Regions from separate parts of the Marinomonas mediterranea MMB-1 genome, predicted to be linked through region 1. Evidence: predicted binding sites of a transcription regulator. Region 1 holds the regulator's gene; each other region holds the start of a gene.
The links. Region 1 encodes LexA, which represses DNA repair genes until DNA is damaged. Its sites were predicted from a motif close to TACTGTNTANNTANACAGTA; they were not measured.

Region 1 (11,068 bases):
TTGAATGCTGAACGACTGGTGTTTAACCGTACCGTAACCCTAAGAGACTCTTGGGCGAAAATTGAAGCAAAAGGAAAATAGTGAGCGCAAAATGTTAAGAATCTACAATACGTTAACTGGCCAAAAAGAAGAATTTAAACCCATTGTCGAAGGCAAAATCGGCATGTATGTGTGTGGTAACACGGTTTATGATTTCTGTCACATTGGTCACGCGCGCGCTATGATTTCGTTTGATGTGATTAGTCGCATATTGCGTCATTTAGATTACGATCTTACTTATGTGCGCAATATTACGGATGTTGATGACAAAATCATTAAACGTGCTGCTGAAAACGGTGAGCTGCCAAGTGATTTGACTGAGCGCATGATTGAAGCTCAGCAAGAAGATGAAAAAGCATTAGGTAACTTACCGCCAGATCGTGAGCCTAAAGCAACTGAGTTTATGCAAGAAATTATCAACATGATTAAAACGCTTGTTGATAAGGGCTTTGCCTATCAGAGCGACAGTGGCGATGTGTTTTACCGTGCTTCTCGATTCACAGATTACGGAAAGCTGAATAACCGTAAACTGGAAGAAATGCTGGCGGGTGCTCGCGTTGAGGTAACGGAGTCAAAAGAACATCCAGCGGACTTTGTGCTTTGGAAGCCTGTTAAAGAAGGAGAGGTTCATTGGGATTCTCCTTGGGGTAAAGGGCGACCTGGCTGGCATATTGAGTGTTCTGCTATGTCAACGAACTGCTTAGGTGATCACTTTGATATTCATGGCGGTGGACCCGATCTTAAATTCCCTCATCATGAAAATGAAATTGCTCAGTCTGAAGCAGCGACAGGCAAAGACTATGTTAACTACTGGATGCACTGTGGTGCCGTTCGTGTAAACAATGAAAAAATGTCTAAGTCATTGGGCAATTTCTTTACCATACGCGAAGTGTTGAAGCTTTATAATCCAGAAGTATTGCGCTATTTGATGGTTTCTAGTCATTATCGCAGTCCGATTGATTATTCTGATCAAAGCTTAAATGACGCAAAAGTGGCACTAGAGCGCTTGTATAACGCATTAAGAGATCAGTCATGCTCTGAAATTCCAGAAAGCAGTGACTATCGAACTCGTTTTACGGCTGCGTTAAACGACGACTTCAATACGCCAGTTGCGCTTTCTGTGTTGTTTGACTTGGTGCGAGATCTAAACAAAGCCAAAACCGAATCGGCTGAGTTGGCTGAAACGCTGGCGGCGGAGTTGACGAATTTGGCGTCTGTTTTAGGTCTTTTGTACCAAGATGCAGACTACTTTCTTAAGAACGGTACATTTGATGCTGAAGGTATTAGTGCAGATGATATTGAAAAACTTATTGAAGAGCGTAAGCAGGCTCGTAAGGATAAGAATTTCTCTAGAAGTGATGAAATTCGCGACTTACTAGCGGAAAAAGGCATTGAGCTTTTAGATAGTCGTGAAGGTACAAGCTGGACGCGTAAATAGCGCTCACTGTGGTGTGTTACGCACCATTAACAACTGAAAAAGGGAAGCGTTCGCTTCCCTTTTTATTGTATTGAATCGCCTTTGTAATTTTATTGGGTCAATAGGTATTGCCCCGCCCAAAAATGCAAAGGTTATTTCTCTTTATTTGGATCATTAACCTTAACCGCAAGAACATCGCATGGAGAGCCGTGTAGGACGCCATTTGAAGTTGAGCCTAACAATAGAGCTAGGCCGTGTTTGCAGTGGCTACCAACAACAATTAAGTCTGCGTGTTTCTCTTCGGCAATACGATGGATTTCGCTTTCAATGCCGCCTTGGGTAATTTGGTAGTTTTTGTTCGGCGTGTCCAGTTGGTCGAGAAGTAGTGACATTTTATCTTCAGCCGTTTGTCTTAGCTGGTTTTGAATGTCTGTAATGTCAATGGGGACGTCACCGCCGTAGGCGTAGTTTAATGACTCAATGACATGCACCACGTGCAGTTCTGCGCTAAAAGCGTTGCATAAAGCAACGGCTTTGTTGGCGACTTTGATGCTTTCGTCAGTAAGGTCGACAGCTAGAATGATACTCTTATACAACATAAATAACTCCTAATCTGGCTCCGTTAATTACCAGTTTAGTTTACTTTTTAAAAGAGGCACTATATGACAGCATTAATTGTGATCTTGATCACAGTCTCTCTCATGGGGTCAGCACTTTGGGTTTTGCCATCCAAACGAGAACGACAAAAAATGGCACTTCGGATGCACGCTAGAAAGTGTCAACTTACTGTTCAGCTTACCTCAATTGATCTTCCTGACAAGTGGGATAAGGTAACAAACAGTCAAAAAACCTGTGCTTATCGTTATATTCGCCCGAAAACGGTAAAAGGTTTTGGCCCTGTAATTTTATTTACACCTTATGAAGTGTGGAAATATGTAAAGGTAGATGGGAGCTGGTGGGTTTCAAAAGAGGTTCCAATAACGCAAGCTATACATGATGGAATGATGGCTCTTGAAGGGATTGCTGACGCTGTTGAGGTCACCGAATCGACGGTCAGTGTTTATTGGAATGAAAAAGGCGATGAAAAAACCGTTGACCGTATCGCGAGCTTGATTAAGTCATTGAGCGAGGTTCGATAATATTCCTTTATTTGTCTAAACGTTGCGTTCAGCGTTTAGACAAACGGTTTAGGTAAGAAGTCTAGATTAGTACTGAAGCCCATTATACTTTTTAACTTTTCTGTTCCGGTTGCTCTTCTTCGAGTAACGATTGATCCGATGCTTCACCTAAATCAAGAAACAGCTCTTCTATCACTTCCTCCGGATTTTCAGCGTTTTGTAGAGCCATGATTTGTGGTGCTACGATTTCTTTCATTCGATCCTGAATGAAATTTTCTAATTGATGCTTTTCTGCGCGATCAATTGTGTTTGATTTTAAATTTGAGAGAATAACGCCGTATAGGGTTTGGGCAACACGTAAGTCTCCACTATGGTAGTTTTTATTCGCTTGTATGAGCTGGCGATTTAGTTGTAGCCACATATTTAACCAGCGTAAGTAATCATAGCAAAGTTTGTAGTGTGTGTGGCTTATACGGCCTTTTCTGCGCATGTAGAGTAGCATTTTTGCGGTTTTTGTTAGGCGCTCTTTGTAGGTGGTTTTTTCTTGAAAACTGAGTTCGTCTGGTTCCGGAACGAAAGGTTGAGGGTCAGCGGCGCGCTCTTCTTCCGCCTTCGCGATTAGGCCTTCAATCTTTTCAGGATTGTCAGAATAGTCTATAAGTTCTCTCAAGCAATCGATATAAAAGCTATACAAAGCATCAGTTGCTATGTTATCGGTGTTAATAGGTAAGATGCCTCGAAGATGCTGTTCGACACGCTCAGCTCTATTTGATAGCTGAAGCTGTTTAAATTTGCGTTCGGTGGCTTCTTTTTCTTTTTGTTGGGCTCTTGTGCCAACGACAACGGAGATGATGACAATGATAAAAAGGATCGCAATTGTTAAAATTTGGAGTGTTGCCATGATTGTCCTTGGGTTATTAATTAAGTAAGGTAAAAGCAAATACGTTACTTATTACGATAAATATGCGAAACAATACCTTGATAGCTTGTCATATAAAAGGTGTTTGCTTAATATCTGCGCCCCGAAACACTATTCTGCATACATGCGCAGCTTTTTCGACGTTTTAATATAAGGCTCAAACAGTTCAATGGGAAAATCACTGGTTATCGTGGAGTCGCCTGCAAAGGCCAAAACCATCAACAAATACTTGGGTAACGACTATGTTGTTAAGTCAAGTGTAGGTCATATCCGTGACCTACCAACTGGCACGACCTCTAAATCGACGCCTCAAGAGCGAGCAAAACAGGCTGCGCTTACTCGAAAAATGAGTCCTGAAGAAAAAGCGGAATACAAAAGTAAAAAATCACGCCAACAGCTTATCGCGAGAATGGGCGTTGACCCAGAAAATAACTGGGAGGCGCACTATGAAGTTTTACCCGGTAAAGAAAAGGTCGTAGACGAACTTAAACGTCTTGCTAAAAACGCTGACACAATCTATCTCGCGACCGATTTGGACCGCGAAGGGGAAGCGATAGCTTGGCACTTACGTGAAGCGATTGGCGGTGACGAAGCTCGCTACAAGCGAGTGGTCTTTAACGAGATTACAAAGAATGCTATTAAATCGGCGTTTGATGAACCGTCTGATTTGGATATGAATCGAGTTAACGCTCAGCAGGCTCGACGTTTCTTGGACCGCGTCGTTGGCTTTATGGTGTCACCGCTACTTTGGTCTAAGGTCGCACGTGGCTTGTCAGCGGGTCGAGTACAATCGGTTGCCGTAAGGTTAATCGTAGAGCGTGAAAAAGACATTCGTGCGTTTAACCCTGAAGAATTTTGGGAGTTAGATGCACTACTGGCTACCGCGTCGAAAGAACAAGTTAAATTCGAAACGCTAAAATACCTAGGTAAAGAATATCGACCCACGTCACAGATTGAATCTGATGAGCATGTGGCGCGTATTCAAAACTCAGGGTTTGTTGTCAGTAACCGTGAAGATAAGCCTACGCGCTCTAAACCTTCTGCGCCGTTTATCACATCGACATTGCAGCAAGCGGCCAGTACACGATTAAGCTTTGGCGTAAAAAAGACAATGATGCTGGCGCAGCGTCTTTACGAAGGTGGTTATATTACCTATATGCGTACTGACTCGACCAACTTAAGTAATGAAGCTGTGGAAGCGTTGCGTGATTTTGTTGGTGAAAAGTATGGTGAAGCATATTTGCCCAAAGAACCTATTCGTTATTCTAGCAAGGAAGGCGCTCAGGAGGCTCATGAGGCAATTCGTCCGTCTGATGTGACTGTGACGCAGAATATGCTTCAAGGGATGGATAACGACGCTCACAGGCTTTATGAATTGATTCGCAATCAGTTTATTGCGTGTCAAATGACACCAGCTGAATACACGTCAACAAGTATTACGGTTACAGCAGGTGATTACGAACTGAAAGCGCGTGGTCGAATCTTACGCTTTGATGGTTATACCCGTGTTCTAACACCTGTAGGAAAGAAAGCAGAAGACATGATTCTGCCTGATATTCAAAAAGGCGATACACTGGGTTTAAATGAGTTGTTGCCCGAGCAGCACTTTACTAGACCACCTGCGCGCTACAGTGAAGCAAGCTTGGTTAAAGAACTTGAAAAGCGAGGGATTGGCCGTCCGTCAACGTACGCCTCAATCATTTCGACCATTCAAGATCGAGGGTATGTGCGTGTTGATAATCGTCGTTTCTATGCTGAAAAAATGGGCGATATCGTAACGGAACGACTTGTTGGCAGCTTTTCACAGCTAATGAATTTTAGTTTTACCGCTCAAATGGAAGAGCAGTTGGATGAAATTGCCCAAGGCGAAGACGATTGGATTAGAACGCTGGATGCATTTTACGCTGATTTCAGCAATACGCTGACAAAAGCTGAACACCCAGAAGAAGGTATGCTGCAAAACCAGCCAACACCGACCGATGTAGAATGCCCGAAATGTGGTCGTCCAATGCAGATACGTACTGCAGCCACCGGCGTGTTTTTGTCCTGTTCTGGCTATGCGCTTCCGCCAAAAGAACGTTGTAAAGCGACGATTAACCTTGTTAGCGGTGACGAAGCGGTTGCGGTGGACGATGATGAGGGTGAATCTAAAGCACTTATTAATAAGAAGCGCTGTAAGATTTGTGATTCGGCAATGGACAGCTATCTGATGGATGAAACTCGCAAGCTTCATGTTTGTGGTAACAATCCAAGTTGTTCGGGATACGAAGTCGAAAAAGGCGCTTTTAAAATTAAGGGTTATGATGGCCCCGTTATTGAGTGTGATAAATGTTCCTCTGAAATGCAGCTAAAAACAGGTCGTTTTGGCAAGTACTTTGGTTGTACAAACGAAGAATGTAAAAACACTCGGAAGTTATTGAAAAACGGTGAAGCGGCGCCACCAAAAATGGACCCTGTTGCGATGCCGGATTTAGCTTGTCAAAAAGTGGAAGACCACTATGTGTTAAGAGATGGTGCAACGGGCCTATTCTTAGCGGCTAGCCAATTCCCACGTAAGCGGGAAACGCGTGCACCACTTGTATCAGAGTTGATCCCTTATATGGATCAGATTGATCCTAAATATCATTTCTTCTCTGATGCGCCAGTTATGGATAACGAAGGACGCCCAACTGTGATTCGATACAGCCGTAAGACGAAAGAGCAATATGTCATGACAGAAGAGAATGGCAAGCCGACTGGTTGGAAAGCATTCCATCAAAATGGTAAATGGGTTGTTGAAGAAGGCAAGAAAAAGAAATGAGCCCTCTTAACCCAGCAAGCCTAACGAATCAGCGATTAGACAGCGCACGACGACTTATCAGTGAGATTAAGTCGTCTGACGGAGATTGGTTCACCCAAGGTCACGAACCGACCGTAACTTTTCTTCTTCGTAGTGCGTTGAATGGTTTGCTTCAAGAGGTCAAGATAGCCTATGGTTTAACGGCTGATTTGACAGTAGAACAACTTATTACAAATGCGACGGATAATGAACTCACAGTGCCTGTACTTAGTGAGCTAAAGCTTTTGAGCGCCGACTCAAATTCTTGGTTTAGCATGTTGCTTGCGTCTTTCGATACGTATTTCGAATGCAGGCCTAACCCGATTAGCAGTCAATTAAGTGATGTTCAAATGATAGGAGCGTCAGCAAGCGACCTCGGCGGATCAGTCAAATCCTATTTGGATTCTTTGGTTGAGTTGGTGTTGAGATTTAGAGAAGAATCCTCAGAGTATTAAAGAATGAAAGACGCTTACCTCGAAATAGTCGAGTTAGATAATGGTGATATTGTGCTTCGTCCGGTGGCTGAAGATGATTCAGATGCCCCGGAAAAGCCTCTTGCTGTATTGCAAATTCCAGAAGACACACGCTCATTGTTAAAAGATCGCTACTTTGAGTTGGCAAAACGCATGTTTCATGCGGGTATTGATTATGTCTATTCTGATGATTTCTCAGATCAAATGGATATGGATATGGATATGGCGGAAGACATGGATATGATGCCTAAGGTTTTGCACTAGTTAAGGCCTTTCTCTGTAAAAACAGGGTGAAAGGTTTTCGCTCTATCGCCAAATAAAAAAAGCAACGCTTAAATAAATGAGCGTTGCTTTTAAGTTTTAGAGCCATTGGCTTTTTAGATATTCTAAGTGCTTTGCTTTCGGTTAGGAGGTAATGTCGTTTACAGTCGCTATACGAAAGCTTAAAAGTCTACTTAGGTGCCTTAACTAGATGCCTTGACGAATAACGCCGACAGATAAGCCTTCGATGGCAAATTCTTCGCTCTCAAGATCCACTAGAATATCATCGAACTCGGTGTTTTCGGCAATAAGTCTTACCTTACTGCCTTTCTTTTCAAATCGTTTTACCGTCACTTCTTCGCCAATTCGAGCGACGACAATTTGACCATTTCGAACGGCGTGGGTTTTATGGACAGCAAGCAAATCGCCATCCATAATGCCAACGTCTTTCATGCTCATACCGCTGACGGATAGTAGGTAGTCTGCTTTAGGTGAAAACATGCTGGGGGGGACGGAAATGTGGGTCGCGACGTTTTCTTGCGCTAGAATAGGGGCGCCTGCGGCGACCTTACCGACAACGGGTAGGCCCAGGTCAGAATCGTTTGCGCCTGCTGGCGTTTCGTTTATAAGGCGAATACCACGCGAAGCACCGGACAACATTTCAATGGCACCTTTTTTAGAAAGTGCTTTTAAGTGTTCTTCTGCGGCATTAGGTGAGCGAAAACCCAATCGAGCGGCAATTTCTGCACGAGTGGGAGGGAAGCCGGTTTCGCTAATGTGTTGGCGAATCGTTTCCAATACGTCAGACTGTCTTTTGGTTAATTTAATCATAATTCATCTGTTTGTTTGTACAGTTACTGTTATTATATACAGTCTATTTAAAAATACTCAACAAGATTAATGCTTTCCGACAAAATAAAGAACGAAATTCAGTCTGCGTATCGTGCGTCCCTTGAATCTAAAGGTCATAAACCTCGGGTAGGGCAGCGCCAAATGATTGCGACCATTGCTCGAACCTTAGGTGGGATAAAGCAAGGCACTGAAGGCGAACGCCTCGGTGAAAAGCATGTCGCGGTAGTAGAGGCCGGTACTGGTACAGGTAAGACGTTGTCTTATTGTCTGTCGGCTATTCCAATTGCAAAAGCGAAAGGGGTAAAGCTCGTCATTTCGACAGCAACCGTAGCGCTTCAAGAGCAAATCCTATTTAAAGAGCTGCCCGACTTGCTCGAACATACAGAGGTTGCTTTTCGATATACGTTGGCAAAAGGTCGCGGGCGGTATCTTTGTTTAAATAAGCTCGAAGACTTCATGGGCAGTGAAGAACTTGCGACGGACGATATGTTTGCGGGGTTGCTTGAGCAGCATTTACAAACGGATGATGTGAATACCGCCTTATACCAAAAAATGGACGAAGCGCTTAAAAATAGCGATTGGGATGGTGATAAAGATAACTGGGAAGGTATCTTGAGAGATCAAGATTGGCGGCGACTCACGACCGACCACCAGCAATGTACCAATCGAAATTGCGCTAACTTTTCGGCGTGCCCATTTTTCAAAGCAAGAGCTGAAATAGAGACAGCCGATGTTATTGTCGCAAACCACGATCTTGTTCTAGCGGATTTATCGCTGGGTGGCGGTGCTATCTTGACCCCACCTGATGAAACCATTTATGTCTTCGACGAAGGCCACCACTTGCCAGATAAAGCAATTGGGCACTTTAGGCACGAAATTAGATTGCAGGGCAGTATTAGTTGGCTGCGTCAACTGGAAAAAAATCTACTGACGCTCAAGCAAGAGCTGACTCAAGAAGTGAGTCTAACGGGGCAATTGTTAATGAAAATCCCCCAGCAAATACAAACCGTTGTTAATTTTATTCAGTATGTGCAACAAGGGTTAGCCCCTTACATACAGCAACTTGGGCTTGATTTAGAGAACAATCAACACCGTTTCGAATTTGGTGTCGTCCCCGAAGAGTTGCGACAGTTAGCTTATAGCTTGTCTACCTCTTACCAAAAACTGTTTGGCCAAATTGAAAGCATTCAAGATGAATGTAAAAAAGTAAAACAAAACGAAGGTATGGGGGTTACCCAAGAAACTGCCGAAAATTGGCAGCCAATCTTAGGTGTCATCTTAGGGCGTTTAGAGCAAGCCGTTGAGTTGTGGCGTTTGTATTCTCATCAGGATGATCTCAATTACCCTCCGAATGCTCGATGGCTCGAAGTGGTTGGTCAAGGTTTAGAGCAAGATATTGAGCTTGGCGCTTCGCCAATATTGGCGGCTCACACATTAAGAATGCAACTCTGGGATAAGTGCTTTGGCGCTGTCGTTACGTCTGCCACCTTGACTGCGCTCAATCAGTTTAATCGATTTAATATGCGTTCCGGTGTGCCGAGAGAATCAGAATATCTGCGTGTTCTTAGCCCGTTTGACTTTGCCAACAAGGCAGAACTGATTGTACCCGACTTCGTTAGTGAGCCGAATAAGGCCGATGACCATACCAAAGAGATTGTACAGTATTTAAATAAGCACATCGATCTAACGCAAGGTAGCTTGGTCTTGTTTTCCTCTCGCAAGCAAATGGAGTCAGTGGCAGATCAAGTGAACGACTCGTTGAAAGCCATTTTGCTTATTCAGGGGGAGCAATCAAAGCGTATTATTTTAGATAGCCATAAAGAAAGGCTAGATAAAGACAAAGGCAGTTTGTTATTTGGTTTGGCGAGTTTTGCCGAGGGGGTCGACTTGCCAGGTAAATATTTAACACGCGTATTTATTGCGAAAATACCGTTTTCCGTGCCTGATGACCCAGTGGAAGCAACGCTCGCTGAATGGATTCAAAAACGAGGTGGTAATCCATTTATGGAGATTTCGATTCCAGATGCCTCACTGAAGCTTGTGCAAGCAACAGGGCGTTTGCTACGAAGCGAGAGCGATGAAGGTGAAATCCACATTATGGATAAACGCCTTAAGACAAAACGCTATGGCTCTCAGCTCATTGCGAGTTTGCCACCTTACAAAATGAGGTAGTTAAATTGGAAATGGCTTACCTTGGCCATTGGTGCCGAGGTAAAGCGCGTATTATTAGTGCTTAATGAACCTTTTGAACACCTTTATTTACAAATACATGGTACGAGAGAAAACCTAATTGCGAATTAGTAATGATAAAATCCGACTGTTTAGGTAAACTCTCTACCCAAATTTAACCATCAATCTCTAAAAGGTCACATAGACTACAAAATGGATACTAAAAACGAAGACATTGCTAAAGAGCAGAACTCAAAACCCAGTCGCCCTCGACGCTCGCGCAAGCGTAATCGCGCTCCAGCAAACAAAGCCGCTAGTGATTCTGCTACTCAAGTGACTTCAGAAAAAATCTGGTCTATTGATGACTTCCAAGTACCTGAAGTGGAAGGTAAAGTTCGGTTTCATGATCTTAACTTACCCGATCGTGTACTTAAATCTGTTTCAGAGATGGGCTTTGAATATTGCAGTGAAATACAAGCCGCTACCTTGCCTGCAACGCTTGAAGGTTATGACTTAATCGGACAAGCGCAAACGGGAACAGGTAAAACGGCTGCATTCCTATTGGCGATGGTCAGTGACTTCTTGGATTACCCTGTTGAAGAGGAACGTGCTCGCAACATGGCGCGTGGTTTGATTATTGCTCCAACGCGCGAGTTGGCTCTACAAATTGCGGACGAAGCGGAAAAGATCACGCAGAACTGTTCGCTTAACGTTATTTCACTTGTTGGTGGAATGAGTTATGAGAAGCAAAAACGCGCGTTAGAAACCGAACGTGTTGATATTCTGGTTGCGACGCCCGGACGCTTGTTGGATTTCGCTCGCTCGAAAAAAGCGATGTTGAACAAGGTAGAAGTGTTGGTATTGGACGAAGCAGACCGCATGTTGTCGATGGGCTTCATTCCTGACGTGAAAAGCATTATTCGCATGACGCCTCATAAAGAGCGTCGTCAAACTATGCTGTTCAGTGCGACCTTTCCAAAAGATATTCAAAACCTTGCTCGT
Region 2 (11,068 bases), 320 kb from region 1:
CCGCAACCATCAAAGCCGAAGAGAAAGCTCAATCCTCCGCCAGCAAAGCCGACGTCTTCAGCGACTCAGGCAAAGGTCCCCGTGTATAAAAAGCAAAGCTTGGCGGGCGTGTATTTTTTGTTGTTGCTTATCCTTGGTGCTGCATCCTCTGCAGGGTATTGGTTATGGCAGCAAAACCAACAGTTGAAAAGCCAGCTTGCAGGTGCCTTGAATGAAATTCAAGATTTAGATCACCAGTTAATTGCGGCGGATGTGTCAGCTGGGAAACTGGGGTCAACTGTTGAGGAAACGTTGAAAACGCACGAAAGCGAAATTCGTAAACTTTGGGGGGTCGCATACGACCGAAACCGTAAAAATATTCAGACTAATGTAGATTCGTTGAAATCGACGCAGTCTAAGTTGGCTGAATTGCGAGAGAATGTTGCAACTCAAGGTAAGCTAGTGGCGGTTCAGGGCGATACGTTTAACGAAATAGAAGATGGATATAATCGTCTTGTTGAATCCGTTAGTGCTTTGGATAAAAAGGCAGACGAGGAGCTTTCTTCATTACAGTTGTCTGTTCAGGCTGTTCAACTTCAAGGTGAGCAGGTAAGCGGCAAACAATCGAACCTTCAGGCACAATATGAAGCGTTGGGGTTGCAGATTAACCAAGCGTTAGCGAACATCGATGCATTGTCTAAGAAGGTAGAATCTAATAAAACGGAAATCAGCGAAGTGGCTGTGACTGCGGCGGCTGCGAATGCTAAGCCGACTCAAGCAGCGCCGACCGTAAAACCGGAAGCATTGGCCAAGCTTGATAAGCAGGTTGCTGATAACAATGAGGCGATTGCATCGATTGACGTGTTTCGTTCTCAAGTGTTAAGTCAGCTTAATACTTTAAAAGCCCAGGTTAATCAGCTTGCACTTCAACAGCAGTTATCGGGCGACGAAGGTTTGTAGTCGCAGTTTGATTTAAATCAAAAAAAGGCCAACTTAGTTGGCCTTTTTTGTGCCTGATCACTTTTCACTGCCACGGTTTCGATAGAATGCGCGCGTTTTCTATTTAACAAGTGAATTAGTGAATATATGACAGAGTTACTTTCTCCCGCCGGTACGTTGAAAAACATGCGTTATGCTTATGCTTACGGTGCTGATGCGGTTTATGCAGGACAGCCAAGATATAGTTTGCGTGTGCGTAATAACGATTTTGATATGTCGAACCTTGCGACGGGCATTGAAGAAGCTCACAAACAAGGGAAGTCTTTCTATGTCGCGAGTAATATCGCGCCACATAACGCAAAAATAAAAACCTACCTAAAAGATATTGAGCCAGTGATTGAAATGGGGCCGGATGCGTTGATTATGTCAGACCCCGGAATGATGATGCTGGTAAAAGAAAAGTGGCCTGATATGCCTATCCATCTGTCGGTGCAAGCGAACGCTGTCAATTGGGCGACCGTAAAGTTTTGGCACGATTATGGGCTGACGCGTGTCATTTTGTCGCGTGAGTTGTCGTTGGACGAAATCGGAGATATTCGTCAGCAAGTTCCTGAGATGGAAATAGAAACCTTTGTTCATGGTTCGTTATGCATTGCGTATTCTGGTCGTTGTTTGCTTTCGGGGTATTTTAATCGGCGCGACCCAAATCAAGGGACCTGCACTAATTCATGTCGTTGGCAATACGATGTTAAAGCGGCAAAAGAGTTACCAACTGGCGATATTGTTCCAGCGGACGGCAGTCACTTAAAAGGTGTGCAGGAATTTACACCGGACGGTTCTGAAGAGAGCACGACGCTGGGTGTAGGTAAACCGTTCGATGATGTGGTTTTGCTGAGAGAGCAAGGGCGTGAAGGAGAGTATATGCCTGCGTTTGAGGATGAGCATGGCACCTACATTATGAACAGTCGCGACCTTCGTGCGATTCAGCATGTGGAACGCCTTATTGAAATGGGGGTGCATTCTTTGAAGATTGAAGGGCGAACAAAATCGCATTTCTATGCTGCTAGAACTGCACAGCTATACCGTCAGGCGATTGACGATGCGACTTATGGTAAGGCGTTTGATATGTCTCTTTTGGATCGGTTAGAGGGATTGGCAAATCGAGGCTATACCGAAGGATTTTATCGACGCCATGTTCATGATAAGTATCAGAATTATCAGCATGGAAACTCGACGTCAACGCACCAGCAGTTTGTTGGCGAAATGATGGAATATAACAATGGTTGGTTAAGTATTGATGTTAAGAATCGTTTTAAACTCGGTGACACACTAGAGCTTATTACGCCATCAGGTGGTTCATTTCACACCATTACTGAGATGGAAAACCTAAAAGGCGAACGAATGGATGTTGCACCAGGATCGGGTCATAAAGTGCGGATAGCGTTAGATAGACCTGATTTTAATACGGAATTTGGATTGGTTATGCGCAATCTGCCAAATTAGAGATCTAGCTTATATGTCTTTTTTTATATTTTTATATCACTAAAGTCTAGAAGATTTGGTTTTTATAACTTAAATGCATGTTATAGTGAGCGCAACAAAATCCTTCGATATTTAGAGATGGGGAATTATGACTACTGAGGCAAGACTGACTCATTTGAAACAGCTTGAAGCGGAAAGTATTCACATTATTCGTGAAGTGGCCGCTGAGTTTGATAATCCGGTGATGCTATATTCCATTGGTAAAGATTCTGCTGTGATGTTGCATTTGGCTATGAAAGCGTTTTATCCAGGTAAGCCGCCATTTCCATTGATGCATGTTGATACTGGATGGAAGTTTAAGGAAATGATCTCTTTCCGTGACGAGCTGGTTGCAAAGCTTGGTCTTGAGCTGATTGTTCACCAAAACCCAGAAGGTATTGCGCAAGGTATAAACCCGTTTACTCATGGCAGTGCAACACACACTGACGTCATGAAAACCCAAGGTTTGAAGCAGGCGCTAGATAAATATGGCTTTGATGCCGCGTTCGGCGGAGCTCGTCGTGATGAAGAGAAATCGCGCGCCAAAGAGCGTGTATACTCTTTCCGAGATAAGCAGCACCGCTGGGATCCGAAAAATCAGCGTCCTGAACTTTGGAATATCTATAACGGTAAAGTAAATAAAGGCGAAAGTATTCGTGTGTTCCCTTTGTCTAACTGGACTGAGCTTGATATCTGGCAATATATTTACCTAGAGCAAATTCCGATTGTTCCTTTGTATTTCGCTAAAGAGCGTCCTGTTGTCGAGCGTGATGGTACTATGATCATGGTTGACGATGAGCGTATGCCTCTTAAAGAGGGCGAGGTTCCCGAAATGAAATCTGTACGTTTCCGTACCTTGGGTTGTTATCCATTGACTGGTGCGGTCTCTTCCGATGCAGATACATTGCCTGAAATTATTCAGGAAATGTTGCTGACAAAGAGCTCAGAGCGTCAAGGTCGTGTGATCGATCATGACTCTTCTGGTTCAATGGAAGAGAAAAAGAAACAAGGTTATTTCTAATTTCGGAGTGGTATAAGAATGTCTCATCAATCAGAACTTATCAGTCAAGACATCCTTGGCTACTTGAAGCAACACGAAGAAAAAGACCTGTTGCGTTTATTGACTTGCGGTAACGTAGACGATGGTAAAAGTACACTAATTGGTCGTTTACTGCATGATTCTAAGCTTATTTATGAAGATCATCTTGATGCGGTAAAGCGTGACAGTAAAAAGTCAGGCACTCAAGGTGAGGAAGTGGATTTGGCCTTGCTTGTTGATGGCCTACAAGCCGAACGCGAGCAAGGTATTACAATCGATGTTGCGTATCGTTATTTCTCTACTGAAAAACGCAAATTTATCATTGCGGATACTCCTGGGCATGAACAATATACGCGTAACATGGCAACAGGTGCGTCCACTTGTGATTTGGCTATTATCCTGATCGATGCTCGTTATGGTGTTCAGACGCAGACTCGTCGTCATAGTTATATCGCTGCGTTGCTTGGTATTAAACACGTGGTTGTAGCGATTAATAAAATGGATTTGGTTGATTTTTCTGAGGAGAAATTCAACGAAATTCGTGCTGACTACCTCGCATTTGTTGATCAGTTGGGTGACCGTACACCAGAAGATATCCAGTTTGTTCCTATGTCTGCTTTGCAGGGTGACAATGTGGTTAATCTTTCCGAGCAAACGCCTTGGTATCAAGGACAGCCGTTGATGGCTATTCTTGAAACGGTGGAAATTAACCGAAATGTTAAGAAAGATGCATTCCGTCTTCCTGTTCAGTATGTGAATCGTCCGAATCTTGATTTCCGTGGCTTCGCTGGAACGATTGCGGCGGGCCAAATTAAGAAGGGTGATGAAGTTGTTGCTTTGCCGTCCGGTAAAACATCCACTGTCGCGGACATCGTTACTTATGATGGTAGCCTAGAAACGGCAAAAGCGGGTCAGGCTGTTACCATCACGCTGGCAGACGAAATCGACATTAGTCGCGGAGATATGCTTTCTCACAAAGGCGAAGAGCCGTTGATGAGTTCGACATTGCGCGCATCTATCGTATGGATGTCAGAGCAGGACTTAGTGCCTGGCAAGCTGTATGACTTCAAATTAGGTACACAAACGGTTCCGGGTAAAGTTCATCACTTTAATCATAGAGTTGATGTTAATACGCTTGAAACGAGTGATATAGATGCACTTGAATTAAACGGCATCGCTGACTGTACCATTCAATTTGATGCACCGGTTGCATTCGATCGTTATCAAGATAGTCGCCTAACGGGCGCGTTGATTGTCATCGATCGTTTAACTAACGTAACAGTTGGTGCTGGCATGGTTGAGCAGGAATTGGCGGACATTAATGAAGATGCGCCAGTAACTGCAGAAGACCGCGCCGCTCGTTTAGGCCAAAAACCAGCTGTAATCAAAGCAACGTCGGCATTAGTCGAAAATGGCGTTGCTTTAGAGCGTGCGTTGTTGCGCTCTGGTTTGGTTGCACTTGTTAAGTCTGGTTTGACTGTGGAACAGGTATCCTTGTTAAGTGAAACAGGTGTTGTTGTTATTACGGACGCTGAAGTGGGTGCTGATAACAGTATCGATGTTGCGGATGTCGCTGCAGCTGTTGAAGAGATTGCTGCTCTAGTTCGATTGTAAGTGAATGGCTCTGCACCTTTATAAGGTGCGTGGCTTGCTGAATGGCTAAAAACGCTCGATGTATCCCATCGGGCGTTTTTTTATTCTAGAATGCCTATTTGGATTGGTATACATGGAGGCGTGCAAAATGAAAACAATAAAATCCATTGGCGAGCTCGAATCGTTATATCCGCCAACGAAAGAGCGAGCTAAGCTAAAGCAAATGTCCGCGCTCGATAAGCATATGCGCAATTTTATCTCGAAATCGCCTTTTGCGGTAATTTCGACAAAAGGTGCAGATGGGTTAGGTGACGTTTCTCCGCGTGGTGGAGATCCAGGGTTCGCGCTGGTGGTCGATGAATTGACCATTGCTCTGCCTGATTGGCCAGGAAATAATCGACTCGATAACCTTAAAAATATTATTGACCATCCGGGAATTGGTTTGATGTTTATGATTCCTGGGGTGAATGAAACGCTTAGGGTTAATGGTCTTGCGTCTATCGTGGTGGATGCGTCTTTCTTGGCGCAGTTTGAAACGCGTGGGAAGCTACCTAGATCGGTCATTCTAATTGACATCAAAGAGGCTTACTTGCACTGCGCAAAGGCGATTGTACGTTCTGGTTTATGGTTAGATGAGAATAAAATAGAGCGCTCGGAATTACCGACATTAGGTCAAATGATAAAGGACCAGGTTGGTATGTCAGAAGAGCCAGAATCACAAGAAGAGATGGAGAGGCGGCAGGCGAAAAGCTTGTACTAGGTATGCTTGGATTAAAAGAAAGGCTTTTAGAGCTGTTGCCGACGTTCTTTCAGGAGCGACTTGATCGCGCGGTGTCGGCCGCGAATCAGGCGAGAGCGGCGGCGACGGACGCTGAAAGTGTGGCGGAAACAAAATACGACACGTTTGGGTTGGAGAACTCTTATCTGGCTCACGGGCAAACTCAAAGGGTATTTGAGTGTAGAGAAGATTTGCACTTTTTTATGAATTGGCGTCCAAACACTAAAGATCGGGGTGCGGTGTCAGTGGGTGATTTGGTTGAGGTTGATGTCAACGGAGTAACGTCATTTTATTTGCTCGTACCTCGATGTGGTGGCAACAAGGTAAGCGTGCAGGCAGCCGATATTCAGCTTGTTTCGTTGGATTCACCCATTGGCAAATCTTTGATGGGGAAAAGTGAGGGGGATGAGTTCACGGTTTTAAGGGCAGGCGTTGAGGTGTATGCAGAGATTTCTGATATTCACTATTAGATATTAGCGGTAAGAGTGATTGTCGTGTTTTTTAAGCTCTAAAGTCTGTCTGTAATTGCTGCTGAAACTCATTAGAGTTCTGCAAAAGTTTCGCTAGGGCGGGTAAAAGTCTGGAGAGTCGCTTTGGCTTCGCATATAATGCAGTGCTTTAAAAATTATCTAGACTTTTTCTGACGAGAATGACCGTGCTTACGGGTCGTCCAAAGAGAAACGTACATTTGCGAGACAGCTCCAAAGAGAGATAGGAATAGGAAACACATTATGCGCAGCCATTATTGCGGCGAATTAACAGCGAAAAATATTTCAGAAGAAATTACATTGTGCGGATGGGTACATCGTCGTCGTGACCACGGTGGTGTCATCTTTCTTGATATACGTGACCGTGATGGCATTACACAAGTCGTATTTGACCCAGATCGTGCTGAAAGCTTTGCTTTGGCTGACAGCGTTCGTAATGAGTATGTTGTAAAAGTCTCAGGCTTGGTTCGTCCTCGTCCAGAAGGTACGGTTAACCCGAATATGACAACGGGTGAAATCGAAGTGCTTGGAAAAGAGTTGGAGATATTAAACCGCTCTGAAACACCTCCATTCCAATTGGATGAGCATCAAAACGTGGGTGAGGATATTCGACTTAAGAGTCGTTTTGTTGACCTTCGCCGTCCTGAAATGCAGGAAAAACTGCGTTTCCGTTCTAAGGTGACTTCTGTATTGCGTCGCCATTTGGATGAGAATGGGTTCTTAGATATTGAAACACCAATTCTAACGCGTGCAACACCTGAAGGTGCGCGTGATTATGTTGTTCCTAGCCGTACACATCAAGGTAGTTTCTTTGCATTGCCGCAGTCTCCTCAACTATTTAAACAAATGTTGATGGTGTCTGGTTTTGATCGTTACTACCAAATAGCTAAATGTTTCCGTGACGAAGATTTGCGTGCAGATCGTCAGCCTGAATTTACTCAAATCGATATTGAAACGTCGTTCATGGGCGAAGAAGCGATCATGGAAATGACCGAGTCTATGATTGTCAGCCTGTTCAAAGAATTGAAGGATGTTGATCTTGGTGAATTCCCACGTATGCCATATGCAGAAGCAATGGAAACGTACGGTAGCGATAAGCCTGATTTACGTATTCCTTTAACCATTCAGACTGTATCTGATTTAATGGAAGGCGTTGACTTCAAAGTATTTTCTGGTCCAGCGGTTGACCCTAAAGGACGCGTTGCGGCATTGAAAGTACCAGGTGGTAATTCACTGACTCGTAAGCAGATTGATGCTTATACGAAATTTGTTGGTATATATGGTGCGAAAGGCCTTGCTTATATCAAAGTGAACAATAAAGCAGATCTAGAAGAGGGTCTGCAATCTCCAATCGTTAAATTTTTGCCTGTTGAAGTGCGTAAAGCGCTTCTAGAGCGTACTGATGCGAACGATGGTGACTTGATCTTCTTCGGTGCTGATAAAGCGACGGTTGTAAATGAAGCGCTAGGTGCACTTCGTTGCAAGTTGGGTGAAGACTTAAATCTTTATACTTGTGAGTGGGCGCCTCTTTGGGTTGTTGACTTCCCAATGTTTGAAGAGTTACCTGACGGTGGTGTCACTGCCATTCACCATCCGTTTACTGCGCCGTCTTGTTCTCCAGAAGAGCTAAAAGCGAATCCAGTTGCTGCCTTGTCTCAGGCGTATGATATGGTGTTAAACGGCACTGAGCTTGGTGGTGGTTCGGTTCGTATTCATCAGCCTGAAATGCAACAAACGGTTTTTGAACTTCTGAATATCAATGAAGAAGAGCAGCAAGAGAAGTTTGGCTTCTTATTGGATGCGCTTAAGTACGGTGCGCCGCCGCACGGTGGTTTGGCGTTTGGCTTAGATCGCCTTGTCATGCTTATGACGGACTCCGCTTCGATTCGTGATGTAATTGCATTCCCTAAAACGCAAAGTGCGACGTGTTTGTTAACACAAGCGCCTGGTGATGTAAGTGACAAACAGTTGAAAGAGTTAAGTATTCGTGTACGTAAGCCAGTAGCGGAGTAACGCTATTCGTTTTGTTTAAAAAGCCGCTTTAAGCGGCTTTTTTTATGAATCAATTGCATGATTCTATAATAACTGGTCAAATATACAGTTATTGAAGATGCTAGGTTGGAAGTTTGAGTGGCGCGTATATTGGCAATTGACCCCGGTTCTCGCATAACAGGGTACGGGGTTATTGATTCTAAAAATGGTAAAACGACATATGTATCAAGTGGTTGTGTTCGATTGCCCGATGCTAACCTTGCGGTGCGTTTAAGGGTGATATTTGAATCCGTTTCAGAGTTGATTTCTCAGTTTTCACCCTCAGAATTTGCTATTGAAGAAGTATTTATGGCTAAAAATGCGAGTTCTGCACTTAAATTGGGTCAGGCTAGAGGGGCGGCTATTGTCTCGGCTGGCGTTGCTGATTTACCTGTTTATGAATATGCAGCGCGACGTGTAAAGCAATCCATTGCAGGGAACGGGAATGCTGACAAAGCGCAAATACAAGCCATGGTTCAGCTTTTGTTAAAGCTGCCTTCGCCACCGCAAGCAGATGCCGCTGATGCGTTGGCAATTGCTATGTGTCACGCGAATACAAGAACGTCGGGTGGTTTAGAGTATGGCGTGGGTAAACGCGCTGGTAAACGTACCGGCCGTTGGAGTGCCGCGGATTTGAGGAAATACGGTGATAAGTAGAATTGTTGGTACATTGATCGAGAAAATGCCGCCAGAGTTGCTCGTGGATGTTAATGGTATTGGTTACGAGGTTTATGCCTCAATGACGACGATCTATGATTTGGCCTCGATTGGCGAAACGGTCGTATTGCACACTCATCTTCAAGTAAAAGAAGACTCTCATACGTTATACGGATTTCATTCAAAAGATGAGCGCGCTGTTTTCAGGGTGCTTATAAAGGTGAATGGGATTGGTCCTAAAATGGCCCTTGCCATTCTTTCTAGTATGTCGACAAGTGAACTGATAGAGAATGTTCAAGAATCAAATGTCGATGCCTTGGTTAAAATACCAGGTGTTGGCAAGAAAACTGCCGAACGCTTGATTATCGAGTTGCGTGATAAGCTTGGGCAGGCGGCGAAACAAGATTTGTTTTCTACACCTAAAGTGCTTAAACAGGTTCAAGCAGATCCAAGGCAAGAGGCGGAAGCGGCGTTGGTCGCGTTGGGTTATAAGCCTCAGGAAGCATCGAAAGCCGTCGCTAAAGTGCCTCAAGATGGCTCCGATAGCGAGACAATTATAAAGGCGGCATTAAAAGGTATGTTGAGGTAGGCGGAATTGATAGAACAAGATCGGATTATTTCTTCAGAAACTCAGGGTAGTGAGTCACAGGTTGATCGTGCTATTCGACCGCAGATGCTCGATGAGTACATTGGTCAGCCCATTGTTCGAGAACAAATGGAAATTTTTATTCAAGCGGCGCGTCAACGTTCGGAGCCGCTTGACCATACCTTAATTTTCGGACCACCAGGGTTGGGTAAAACGACGCTTGCTAATATTGTCGCAAATGAGATGGGAGCGGACATAAAAACAACGTCGGGACCGGTTTTAGAGAGGGCAGGCGATTTGGCGGCACTGCTTACTAATCTCGAAGATGGTGATGTATTATTTATTGACGAAATTCATCGTCTTAGTCCTGCTATTGAAGAGGTTCTTTATCCCGCAATGGAAGACTATCAGTTAGATATTATGATTGGTGAGGGGCCTGCAGCTCGTTCTATAAAAATCGAAATTCCTCCGTTTACTTTAGTCGGTGCCACAACTCGTGCCGGCCTGCTTACCTCTCCTTTAAGAGATCGATTTGGAATAGTGCAACGTTTGGAGTTTTATGATGTCCAATCGTTGACGACTATTGTTGGTCGTTCTGCTAGCAAAATGGGCGTTGTTCTGGATGAAAGTGGTTGCTTTGAGGTGGCAAGACGATCTCGCGGTACACCGCGTATTGCCAACCGATTGTTGCGTCGGGTGAGGGATGTCGCTCAAGTGGGCGGCGAAAAAGTAGTAGGGGAAAAGGTTGCTCGTCGGGCCCTAGATATGTTAAGTGTAGATAGTCAAGGTTTCGATCATCTTGATCGACGTATGTTATTGACTATGATAGAGAAGTTCGACGGACGTCCGGTAGGTTTGGATAGTATTGCCGCGGCAGTCGGAGAAGATAAAGATACGATCGAAGATGTGATCGAGCCGTTTCTAATTCAGCAGGGGTTTGTGATTAGAACTCCGCGTGGAAGGCAGGTCACAAAGCGTGCTTACGAGCACTTTAATTATCAGTTACCGTCAGAAGATTTTAAGTAAGAGGTTATAGATGTCGATTTGGGGGCTTATTGCCAGTGCTAGTATTGTCGTTCAGTTGGTTATGTTGACACTACTGCTAGCGTCATTGTTTTCTTGGATTGTTATTTTTCAACGTGTTCGCATTTTAAAGCGGGCAAAGGTGGTAAGAAATCGATTTGAAGAACAGTTTTGGTCTGGGATCGATCTCAGTAAGCTGTACAAACAGTTAACTGCGGATGGGCGAAAAGTAGAAGGTATTGAGAATATTTTCACGTCGGGGATTCGTGAGTTTACCCGCTTGCGTCAAGGTTCCAGTGTCGAGCCTGATGCCGTTATGGAGGGTGTAGCGCGTTCTATGCGCGTTGCCTTGTATAAGGAAGAAGAGAAATTAGACCAGCACCTTCCTTTTCTGGCGACGGTTGGTTCTATTAGCCCTTACATTGGCTTGTTCG
Region 3 (11,068 bases), 1.9 Mb from region 1:
TAAATAGTGCCACTCGTTGGGAGCGAATGTGTCTCGAACCATCGGAGTGCCAAGAACATAGATGACTTGGCGTTCTGTCATGCCGAGCGCAAGTTGTTCGACTTGCTCTTGCTTAATGATGTTGCCTTGGGTTACAGGAACCTTGTAAGGTTCAGGTAATAGGCTGCAAGCATTAAGTGTAAAAAGAGCGGCCACTAATAATAAAGTTTTCTTCATTGGTATCATCCTAATTGTGATGTGCTAATAATAAAGTAATTATTAACGAGATCGAATAGAGAATTACTCATGAGTACAGAAAATCAAGAGCTTAAGAAAGTGGGTCTTAAAGTAACTTTGCCTCGCGTAAAGATTTTACAGATCCTTGAGAAAGCTGGTGACCATCATATGAGTGCGGATGACGTTTACCGTACCCTTCTCGATCAAGGGGAGGATGTAGGCCTAGCGACCGTGTACCGTGTATTGACTCAGTTCGAAACAGCCGGTCTTGTTGTTCGCCACCATTTTGAAGCGGGTACAGCGGTATTTGAACTTGAAAAGGGTGATCATCACGATCATATGATTTGTTTGGAAACAGGAAAAGTCGTTGAGTTTGTTGACCCTGTAATCGAACAACGTCAAAAAGAGATTGCCGAAGAACACGGCTACGACATCGAAGATCATAACTTAGTGATTTACGTTCGTCCTAAATCAAAATAAACGGTTATTCCGTTATATTTATTCCGATAAAAAAGCGACTCGTTCAAACCGAGTCGCTTTTTTTGTTTCGGTTTATTTAGTCTCTTTTATTTCGTCAACGGCTCTTTTGTTTCGTTAGCGGTTCTAGACGTGAGTTCAAGCCGCGTTTTTTATGCAAGTGGCAGTCGTACGCATTGCTGATGTCGTACCCATTCACAGCAGTGAGTGATTCTATTGTAGGTGCACGTTACCTAGCATTTCTCGTGCGTGTGCAAGGGTTTGCTCTGTTAACTTTATGCCGCCGAGCAATCTTGCGATCTCTTGTGTTCTCTCTTCTTCTTTGAGTGTTTTCACTTGTGAAGAGGTGCTCTCGTCAGCGACTTGTTTGCTGACTTGGAAATGTTGATGCCCTTGAGCGGCTACTTGTGCAAGGTGGGTCACACAAAATACTTGACCGCGCGCGCCAACGGAGCGAAGCATGCGACCAACCACTTCTGCGATACCGCCACTAATTCCGACATCCACTTCATCAAAGACCAATGTAGGGATGGTTGACGTGTGAGCGGTGACGACTTGAATACCGAGGCTAATGCGCGAGAGCTCTCCACCAGAAGCAACTTTGCGCAGAGGCTGAGCGGGCTGACCTGGGTTGGATGCGATCATGTACTCGATTTCTTCAAATCCATTCGCGGTGATTTGGTCCAAAGGCTGACAATCAATAAAGAAACCAGCGTGCGGCATGCCTAGGCCATGGATTTGCTCTTCTACTTTAGACGCGAGTTTGTCTTTTGTTTGAATACGTTTTTCAGTTAGTAAGGTCGCACTGGCGGTGAGTTGCGCGTAGGCCTGTTCTTCTTTTAGTTTTAAGAACTCTAGACTTTCTTCGCCGCCTTGCAGTTTGTTAAGTTCAGATTCGACGTTGTCGCGTAAAATCAGCAGAGCCTCGGGCGATACTTTGTGTTTTCGCGCTGTATCATAGATACGACTCAGTCGTTCTTCCACTTCTAATAGTCTTTGTGGGTTTTGTTCTAATGTATCTTGGTAGTGAGTAAGACTTGAACTTGCTTCTTCAGCTTGGATGAGGGCTTCACTCATCATTTCTAGTGCGCTTTCTAATTCGGGCGTTAAAGGTTGTATGTTACTGGCACTTTGTATGGCGTTGTGAAGCATGGAGCAAACGTTGCCGTCGTCATTTTCTTTGAGAAGGTTGCTGGCGAAGTAGGCTTGCTGCTGCGCTTCTGCGATATTAGAGAGAAAGGCTTGCTCTTGTTCGAGCTCTTCTATTTCTTTATGTCTTAGGTCAAGTTGGGCTAGTTCTTCTAGCTGGTAGGACAAAAGCTGAATTTTTGCTTCCTGCTCGGCGCTGACGTTCATCTTTTGGCAAAGTTCATCTTTTAAGGTGCGCCATGCATTAAATTCAGTTCGTACTGTATATGCTAATTCGGTGAGCTGACCGTAAGCGTCGAGTTGCGTTCGTTGTGCGCTTTTCTTTAAAAGTGACTGATGTTCGTGCTGACCATGAATGTCGACAAGATAAGCACTGACTTCTTTTAAATCACTTAATGTACATGGACGGCTGTTTATATAGGCTTTTGATCGACCTTCCTTTGTAATTACTCGACGAAGGATGCAATCTTGCTCTTGATCAAGGTCGTGTTCTTCTAGCCAATTTAAGACTTCAGGATAAAGGCTGATATCAAAGCTTGCACTGATGTCGGCTTTTTTCTCGCCATGTCGGACAACGCCCGCATCGGTTCGGCCTCCTAAGCAAAGCGAAAGCGCGTCAACCATAATAGATTTGCCGGCACCGGTTTCACCTGAAATGACGGTCATGCCTTTCTTTAATTCCAACTCTAGTGATTCGACAATGGCAAAGTTAGATATCGCGATACTGGTCAACATGCTGCGCTCCAGAAGTTTAAATAAACATATGGTTATTTATACAGTATTTGTTCGTTTTTTGACAAGTGCTAGTTAAAAACTTTTATTCAATCGGCGTGATCGGGAAAATCGTATAAAAAAGCCGCAAATTTAATGAGGGAATGGTGTTGAAAGGCAATTTTGCGTCCCCATATACATCGCACAGATGGTAATTACGTTCTGTTATTTGGAGTGAAAGAATGAGTGATCAGCAAAAAAATTCAAACCTAGAAGATGAATTGCAAGCAGAAGAGTTGCAACAAGAAGGTGCTCAAGTAGAAGAATTACTTGAGCCAGAAGTAGAGATCGTAGAAGACGACGAGCTGGCAAAAGCGAAAGAAGAAGCGCTTCAATATAAAGAAGCGGCACTTCGTGCACAAGCTGATGCTCAAAATATTCGCCGTCGTGCTGAACTTGATGTTGAAAAAGCGCATAAGTTTGCCCTAGAAAAATTTGCGAAAGACATCGTAAAAGTGGCGGACAATTTAGAGCGTGCTTTGACATCGACTGAACAAACTTCCGATGCGGATTCCGTTCGTGAAGGGGTTGAGCTAACGCTTAAAGATTTGATTGAAACACTTGCTCGTTTTGATATTGCGCAAGTTGACCCTCATGGCGAACCATTCAATCCTGAATTGCATCAAGCTATGACTATGGTTCCAAACCCTGAGATGGAACCGAATACTGTCATGGACGTTGTTCAGAAAGGTTACACGTTAAACGGTCGATTAATGCGTCCTGCGATGGTTGTTGTGAGCTCTGCGGCCTAGTAAAGGCGGCAATATAGCGAGAAAACCGAAAACGCGTCAAAAAATTGACGGTTTGAGGTTGAAATGCTCGGAAGAGCACCCAAATACAGAATTAACAACGAAATAAAGAATTCTACTGGAGAGTATTACAATGGGTAAAATCATTGGTATTGACTTAGGTACAACGAACTCATGTGTTGCTGTACTAGATGGCGAAAAATCACGCGTAATTGAAAATGCTGAGGGTGATCGCACCACTCCTTCAATTGTTGCTTTTACAGACGACGGCGAAACACTAGTTGGTCAGTCTGCTAAGCGTCAGGCGGTAACGAACCCAACAAATACTTTGTTCGCCGTTAAGCGTTTGATTGGTCGTCGCTTTGAAGACAAAGTTGTACAAAAAGACATCTCAATGGTGCCTTACAAAATCATCGCGGCTGACAATGGCGATGCTTGGGTAGAAGCAAAAGGCGATAAGAAAGCGCCACCACAAGTATCTGCTGAAGTTCTTAAGAAAATGAAGAAAACAGCGGAAGACTACCTAGGCGAAGCAGTAACAGAAGCGGTTATTACCGTTCCTGCTTACTTCAATGACTCTCAGCGTCAAGCAACAAAAGATGCAGGTAAAATTGCAGGTCTTGATGTTAAACGTATCATCAACGAGCCAACAGCAGCAGCGCTAGCGTACGGTCTAGACAAGGCGACTGGCGATTCTACGGTTGCAGTATATGACCTTGGTGGTGGTACATTCGATATCTCTATCATCGAAATCGCTGATGTAGATGGCGAGAAGCAATTCGAAGTACTTTCTACAAACGGTGATACATTCCTAGGTGGTGAAGACTTCGATATGCGTGTTATCGAGTTCTTGGCTGCTGAATTTAAGAAAGACACTGGCATCGATCTTCACAACGATCCTTTGGCGCTACAGCGTTTGAAAGAAGCGGGTGAAAAAGCCAAAGTTGAGCTTTCTTCTTCTAGCCAAACTGAAGTAAACCTGCCTTACATCACAGCAGATGCAACAGGTCCTAAGCACCTTAACGTTAAGTTGACTCGCTCTAAACTTGAATCTTTGGTTGAAGATCTAGTTGTTAACTCTCTTGAGCCTTGTCGTCTAGCGATCAAAGACGCTGATATCGATCCTTCTGACATCGATGAAGTTATCCTTGTTGGTGGTCAGACTCGTATGCCTCTTGTTCAAGAGAAAGTATCTGAGTTCTTTGGTAAAGCGCCTCGTAAAGACGTTAACCCTGATGAAGCCGTTGCAATGGGTGCTTCTATTCAAGGTGCGGTACTTGCAGGTGATGTAAAAGACGTTCTTCTTCTTGACGTAACGCCTCTTACTCTTGGTATCGAAACAATGGGTGGTGTTATGACTGCTCTGATCGAAAAGAACACTACGATTCCTACTAAGAAATCTCAGGTCTTTTCAACAGCTGAAGACAACCAAAATGCAGTAACGATCCATGTACTTCAAGGTGAGCGTAAGCAAGCGGGTCAAAACAAGTCTCTAGGACGTTTTGATTTGGCTGATATCCCACCGGCTCCTCGTGGTATTCCACAAGTTGAAGTAAGCTTTGACATCGATGCGAACGGTATCTTGAGCGTATCTGCGAAAGACAAAGCAACAAATAAAGAACAGTCTATCGTCATTAAAGCGTCTTCTGGCCTAAGTGATGATGAAGTTGAACAAATGGTACGTGATGCTGAAGCCAATGCTGAGGAAGATCGTAAGTTCGAAGAGCTTGTTCAGGTTCGTAACACGGCTGATGGCATGATCCACGCAACGCGTAAGACGTTGGATGAGGCTGGTGATAAAGCGACTGCTGAAGAGAAAGAAGCAATCGAAACGGCAATCAAAGATCTTGAAGCGGCGCTTGAGTCTAACGACAAAGAAGCGATTGAAGAGAAAACCAATGCGCTTACTCAAGCATCTGGTTCTTTGGCTCAGAAGATGTACGAACAAGCACAAGCATCTGAAGCAGCAGGCGCTGGCGAAGAAGCGGGTGCTGAACAGGCTTCTCAGCCACAAGACGATGCGGTAGACGCAGAGTTTGAAGAAGTTAAAGACGACAAAAAATAAGCCGTAATGGCAACTTTTAATCGTCGTCCATGAAGGACAATGGCAAAACACGGACGTTCCGTGTTTTGCTGTCTTTAGGATTGGTGAAGGGAAGTGTAAATAAGTCCTATGATTTGAGAGAACCATAGACGGTTTATTTATGCTCTCTCTGCTCTCACTCGAAAGGTGCAGGAATCCTCGTAATGAGTAAACGTGATTATTATGAAGTGCTTGGTGTCAGTCGTGATGCTGACAAAAAAGCGATAAAAAAAGCGTATCGTTCGCTTGCTAACAAGTACCACCCGGATAAAAATCCAGACAACGAAGAAGCGCTGGAAAAGTTCAAAGAAATTGCTGAAGCCTATGAGGTTTTATCAACAGAAGAGAAGCGTGAGGCCTATGATCGATTTGGTCATGAAGGTGTAAATGGTCAGGCAGGCGCAGGCGGCTTCGGCGGCGCTGGTGCCGGTGGCTTTAGTGATATCTTCGGTGATGTTTTTGGCGATATTTTCGGTGGTGCAGGCGGAGGTGGTGGCCAACAAAGCCGTACTCGTCGTGGTTCAGATTTACGCTACACCCTTGAGCTTGATTTAGAGCAAGCAGTTTGGGGATGTGAAGAAAAAATCCGTATCCCTACCTTGGTAGACTGTGAAGTTTGTGAAGGGTCTGGGGCAAAACCAGGCACGAAACCGACGACTTGTCCTACCTGTAATGGTGCGGGTCAAGTGCGTATGTCTCAGGGTTTTTTCTCTGTTCAGCAAACGTGTCCCCAGTGTCATGGTCAAGGGCAAATTATTTCTGATCCTTGTAACTCCTGTCACGGCCAAGGTCGTAAGCAAGAATACAAAACTCTTAATGTTAAGATCCCAGCGGGCGTTGATACTGGTGATCGTATTCGACTTTCTGGTGAAGGTGAGGCGGGAACATTTGGTGGCCCAGCGGGCGACTTGTTTGTTCAGGTGTCTGTTAAACCTCACAGTATATTTGAGCGTGATGGTTCAAACCTATACTGCGAAGTGCCAATTAGCTTCACGACAGCGGCATTAGGCGGCGAAATTGACGTTCCAACATTAGATGGTCGCGTACGTTTGAAAGTAACCAGTGAATGTCAAACAGGAAAACTGTTCCGCTTGCGTAATAAAGGTGTGAAACCTGTTCGCGGTGGCCCTGTTGGTGATCTGATTTGTAAGGTTGTGGTTGAAACACCAGTCAATCTCACAGATCGACAAAAAGAGCTTTTGAAAGAATTTGCTGAAACAATGGGCGAAGAGAGTGAACACTCTCCTAAGCAAAAGACTTGGTTTGATGGTGTGAAAAAGTTTTTTGATGAGATTAAGAAGTAACATCGATTAGCTGGTTATAAATAAAAGAAGTCCTAAAAAATAGGAGCTTAGGCTCCTATTTTTTATGTATCGCTTTGGCTTTATGAGCATCTCTTTTGCGGTTTATTGCTTTGCGCTTTTTCTGTCCAGAACCGATTCAATGTAATACTGCAAAAGGTTCGCTGCATTTGTGAAACTATTGTTGTTGGGTATCACGAAGTCGGCTTTACTGCGAATTTCTAATGTTTTTAAAGACGCTTGACGAACGTGGCGCATGTAACGGCTTGTAACCTCGTTCACATTTCGTCCTCGTTCGGCAATATCTCGCTTTAAACGGCGAACAATAGCAATGTCCATATCAGTATCAACAAAGAGCAGGTAGTCAACGGCATCACGAATCGCAGGGTCTTGAAACATCATATGTCCCTCAACCAAAACAACATGGGTTGGGTCCAGGTTGCGATAGCCCGTACGCTTATGTTGAGAATGGTCGTAGACAGGGATCTCATTAGGCTGCTGGCGGTTCTTACAGTTGTGGATAGCGAGCTTGATGCTTTCGACGTCTAGTGAGCTTAAGTCGTCGAAGTTGTAGACATCTGGGTCGATGCTGCCGCAGCCATTGTAGAAGCTATCCTGACAGAGAACCGTGATTCGTTCTTCATGGCCTTCTGCAAGAAGTGAACACAAGCGACTTTTACCGCTTCCCGAAATACCTGTTACGCCAATTACAAGCGCCATGAAATACCTCAACAAATAGAATACAGAACATAACCTTTATAGGTTGTATACTATATCAAATTATTTCATTTTTCGCTTTCTGACTTTATAGTCAGCTTTGGTTTTTTTGTCTGAAGCGATATCTACTTTTTATTGCAAAATATTCTCGATAGTTGGATTTATGAGTATGCGTTTTTCGTCAATTTTATATTGCGCCCTTGTTATGTTTGGCGCCTTTGCTTCTTTACCTTCGTTCAGTGCGACAGAAGATGCTCAAGAGGCAGAGACTGAGGACGTCGCGCCGCCGTTGCAGACGAAAGCTGAGTTATTTGGTCTGGAGGTAAATGATCTTAGCCAATCGGCATTTGAGGCACACCTACAGAAAATGGGGTTGCAGCCGTATCCTTCTTACCGAGATGGTGTTGCAACGTACAGCTTAGGGCCAGAAGGTATTTTGGGTATCCGTGAGCTGACGGTTCTTTTTAATCAGTACAAGTACATAAAAAAGGCGACTCTTTCAGGGGTAGTAGAAAGCCCTAAAAAACGAGCATCGCTCGGAAAATTGCTGGAAGGCAAGTATGGCCCACCAAGTGTCGGCTTTGTTCGCGATGGCTATGGCCGTGCAAAATGGTTTTTTAATGATGGTACGGTAATAGAGTTTCATAACACGACGTTTGATGTGTCTGTGAGCTATGTGGACGAAGTGCCGAAAATACAGTCTGAGTCTGGCAAAATTGATGTTGAGTCTCTTCTTCGGAAGTAGCTCCTTTCTGTTAGGTGAAGATAAATGGACGTGTTGTTTGAGTTGAATTCCTCGCTGGCTCGTTTCATGCAGCCACATTTGAATAATATTGCATTGGCCTTTGTGGCGACTTGCTTAGTGATCTATGGGGACAAAATAAATCGTGCATTAAAAAAAGCGGTTTCATCGTGGATGTTTGTGGCACGAGTCACGGCATTCATACTGATGTGTACGTTCGGTTATGGATTGCTGACGATTTGGGTTCAGCCCTTCGTCTTTTGGTCTTTAACGCATATCGATGTGACTTACAGGCCGCTTATTATCATAGCCTCTTTTGTCATTTTAGGTGTGTTAGCGGAGCGAAAACGCTATTTATGACGTTGTTTATAAAAAAATACATGAAATTTTTTACCTTAACTTGTTTGTTAGTTACGAAATAATTGCAAAATAGTGACATTTATTGCGCTATATCATTTTCTTATGTTGTAAACTTTCGACAACTTCACTTTTATTTTGTTCTTTTCGCAAAATAACCCTCTAAATAGCGGATTTTTAACGTATTTTGTAGCCTTGTTACAATTTGTCTTTCTCTAATTTCGAATATAAACTGCACCCCATATCGCATCAAAACAGTCTGTTTTCGGGGGCAGGAAATGACAGATACTTGGTTACAAACTCTTTCTCAAGTTGAATCTTTGATTCCACTATTGGGTAAATTAGGTCGTGAACAATCTCTAAAAGTTCAGTTGGCAGGTCAAACTCTAATGTCTGATTCAGTGACTGGGTTGATGGAGCTGTTTGATCGTTATCCAGGTGTTGATTTGGAGCGAGTGAAGCAAGTTTTGACTGACGCTCAGGAAAAAGGCTTGGGTAATGGCGTTTTAGAATTAGAAGAAGCGCTTGCAGATGCTCAAATTTCTGAAGGTCTTCTTACTGCAACAGGTGATGAAACACCGGTTGTTCTTTACGGTTTCGGACGTATTGGTCGTCTACTCGCACGTCGCATTTGCGCTTTGGGTCACACGACGCCAGGTATGAAGTTGGCAGCGATTGTTGTTCGTCGCGCTAGTGACAAAGATCTAGAAAAACGCGCTAGCCTACTTAAATACGATTCTGTTCACGGTACTTACGATGGCGTCGTTAAAGCAGACGTTGAAAATGAGCAACTTATTGTCAACGGTAATCCAATTAAAGTGATTTATGCGTCTGATCCAGCAGAAGTAGATTACGTTGCTGAAGGCATCGAAGGTGCTTTGTTGGTTGATAATACAGGCCGCTGGCGTGATCACGATGGACTGAGTGTTCATCTTTCTCGTCCTGGTATTGAGCGTGTTGTATTAACCGCGCCAGGCAAGCAAATGAAAAACATTGTATTTGGTGTTAATGACTCTGATATTGAAGCCGAGGATCAAATCCTATCTGCTGCTTCATGTACAACCAATGCAATTACGCCGATTTTGTCTGTATTGGAAGAAAAATACGGAATTGAATCCGGTCATGTTGAAACTGTTCATGCTTACACAAATGATCAAAACCTAATTGATAACGTTCATAAAGGTGATCGTCGTGGGCGTGCAGCGGCAATGAATATGGTGATGACAGAAACGGGTGCTGCAAAAGCTGTTTCTAAAGCGATCCCTTCTTTAGAAGGTAAGCTAAGTGGCAGTGCGATTCGTGTCCCTGTTATCAACGTGTCTATCGCAGTATTGAGCCTAAACCTGAAAGCTGGAACATCTGTAGAAGAAATTAATGCTTTGCTTAAAGCGTCTTCAGAAAGTGCAGCATTAACAGGTCAAATTGGCTACAGCGATGCCGCAGACGCAGTAAGTTCTGATTTCATTGGTAGTGAGCAAGCAGGTGTGTTGGATTCACTATCTACTAAAGTTCGTGGTAATCAAGCTACTCTATATGTTTGGTATGACAATGAGTATGGCTACAGCTGCCAAGTTGTTCGCTTAATGGAGAAACTGACACAGTCAGTCTCTATCGGCGGACAGGTAGTTGAAGAGCGTGCAGCTTAATGACCGGAGCACAGTTAAGTAAAATTGGTGATTAAGCTCTGGTTTAGTCATCAATATTCTTAAGCATGTGTGTTACTTAGGCGACCTTTTGGTCGCCTTTTTTTGCTCTTAAATAATCGGCATAAAAAAAGCTGGGTAGAGAAACTCTAGCCAGCTATAAGAAAGTAACTTGCAGTTGTTTATAGTCGCACCTGTGGGTGTGCTTCTATAAATAAAATAGTCTAGTGCTTCTGTGGGGTCGCTCTAAACTAAGTTGCTATAACAATTAGGGTGATATAGCGAGCTCTCGATACCGAGAACATAGCGCCTATTCTAGTGAGATTTCGTAACTTCACAAACGATTAAAATTGCCATTTTGCATTAATTCAGCTAATGCTAAAATCCCAACTTACGATTAGTCTTTGATAAGAGAGTTTGCTTTTGAAGTCGTTACCCTTGGGCAATTTAGGTACGTTTGCTATTGCAGCGAAACATTTAAGCTTTACGAAAGCTGCGCAGGAAGTGCATTTGACGCAGGGGGCGGTGAGCCAGCAAATTCGACTCCTTGAAGAAAAGCTGGGTTTTGAGTTGTTTATTCGCCATCATCGACGTTTAGAGTTAACCTCCGCCGGTGCTCGTCTTGCTATGCAGTTAGATCATAGCTTTACGGAATTAAAGGGCCTGATTAAGGCGCTTAAGGATGAGCAAAATTCCGATATCCTAACTTTGTCTGTGATGCCTTCATTTGCAACGAAGTGGTTAATCCCTCGACTGGGACGATTGCGTGACATGTATCCTGATTTACAGTTGCGCATTCAAGCCAATGACGGTGAGGTTAATTTCCAGCAAGATCGGATTGATGTCGCCATCGTTCACAGTCT

Region 2: the regulator LexA is predicted to act here: its motif matches at 8,421-8,440, upstream of ruvC (crossover junction endodeoxyribonuclease RuvC).
Region 3: the regulator LexA is predicted to act here: its motif matches at 2,604-2,623, upstream of recN (DNA repair protein RecN).

The regions. Positions count from the first base shown of each region.
Region 1 is NC_015276.1:2,468,032-2,479,099, reverse strand. It holds gene MARME_RS11325 (glutamine--tRNA ligase/YqeY domain fusion protein) at 1-81, shown strand, start outside; gene cysS (cysteine--tRNA ligase) at 92-1,477, shown strand; gene MARME_RS11315 (universal stress protein) at 1,609-2,055, opposite strand; gene MARME_RS11310 (hypothetical protein) at 2,119-2,595, shown strand; gene MARME_RS11305 (hypothetical protein) at 2,687-3,475, opposite strand; gene topA (type I DNA topoisomerase) at 3,663-6,293, shown strand; gene MARME_RS11295 (DUF6586 family protein) at 6,290-6,766, shown strand; gene MARME_RS11290 (hypothetical protein) at 6,770-7,048, shown strand; gene lexA (transcriptional repressor LexA) at 7,253-7,876, opposite strand; gene dinG (ATP-dependent DNA helicase DinG) at 7,946-10,069, shown strand; gene MARME_RS11275 (DEAD/DEAH box helicase) at 10,280-11,068, shown strand, end outside.
Region 2 is NC_015276.1:2,145,920-2,156,987, forward strand. It holds gene MARME_RS09860 (coiled-coil domain-containing protein) at 1-939, shown strand, start outside; gene trhP (prephenate-dependent tRNA uridine(34) hydroxylase TrhP) at 1,066-2,421, shown strand; gene cysD (sulfate adenylyltransferase subunit CysD) at 2,549-3,460, shown strand; gene cysN (sulfate adenylyltransferase subunit CysN) at 3,479-5,092, shown strand; gene MARME_RS09880 (pyridoxamine 5'-phosphate oxidase family protein) at 5,220-5,831, shown strand; gene MARME_RS09885 (GreA/GreB family elongation factor) at 5,834-6,319, shown strand; gene aspS (aspartate--tRNA ligase) at 6,581-8,350, shown strand; gene ruvC (crossover junction endodeoxyribonuclease RuvC) at 8,468-9,025, shown strand; gene ruvA (Holliday junction branch migration protein RuvA) at 9,015-9,614, shown strand; gene ruvB (Holliday junction branch migration DNA helicase RuvB) at 9,621-10,637, shown strand; gene tolQ (protein TolQ) at 10,648-11,068, shown strand, end outside.
Region 3 is NC_015276.1:584,841-595,908, forward strand. It holds gene MARME_RS02815 (outer membrane protein assembly factor BamE) at 1-216, opposite strand, end outside; gene fur (ferric iron uptake transcriptional regulator) at 286-696, shown strand; gene recN (DNA repair protein RecN) at 907-2,577, opposite strand; gene grpE (nucleotide exchange factor GrpE) at 2,796-3,365, shown strand; gene dnaK (molecular chaperone DnaK) at 3,496-5,427, shown strand; gene dnaJ (molecular chaperone DnaJ) at 5,610-6,749, shown strand; gene MARME_RS02845 (uridine kinase family protein) at 6,852-7,466, opposite strand; gene MARME_RS02850 (hypothetical protein) at 7,633-8,208, shown strand; gene MARME_RS02855 (DUF3392 domain-containing protein) at 8,233-8,565, shown strand; gene MARME_RS02860 (glyceraldehyde-3-phosphate dehydrogenase) at 8,841-10,208, shown strand; gene gcvA (transcriptional regulator GcvA) at 10,629-11,068, shown strand, end outside.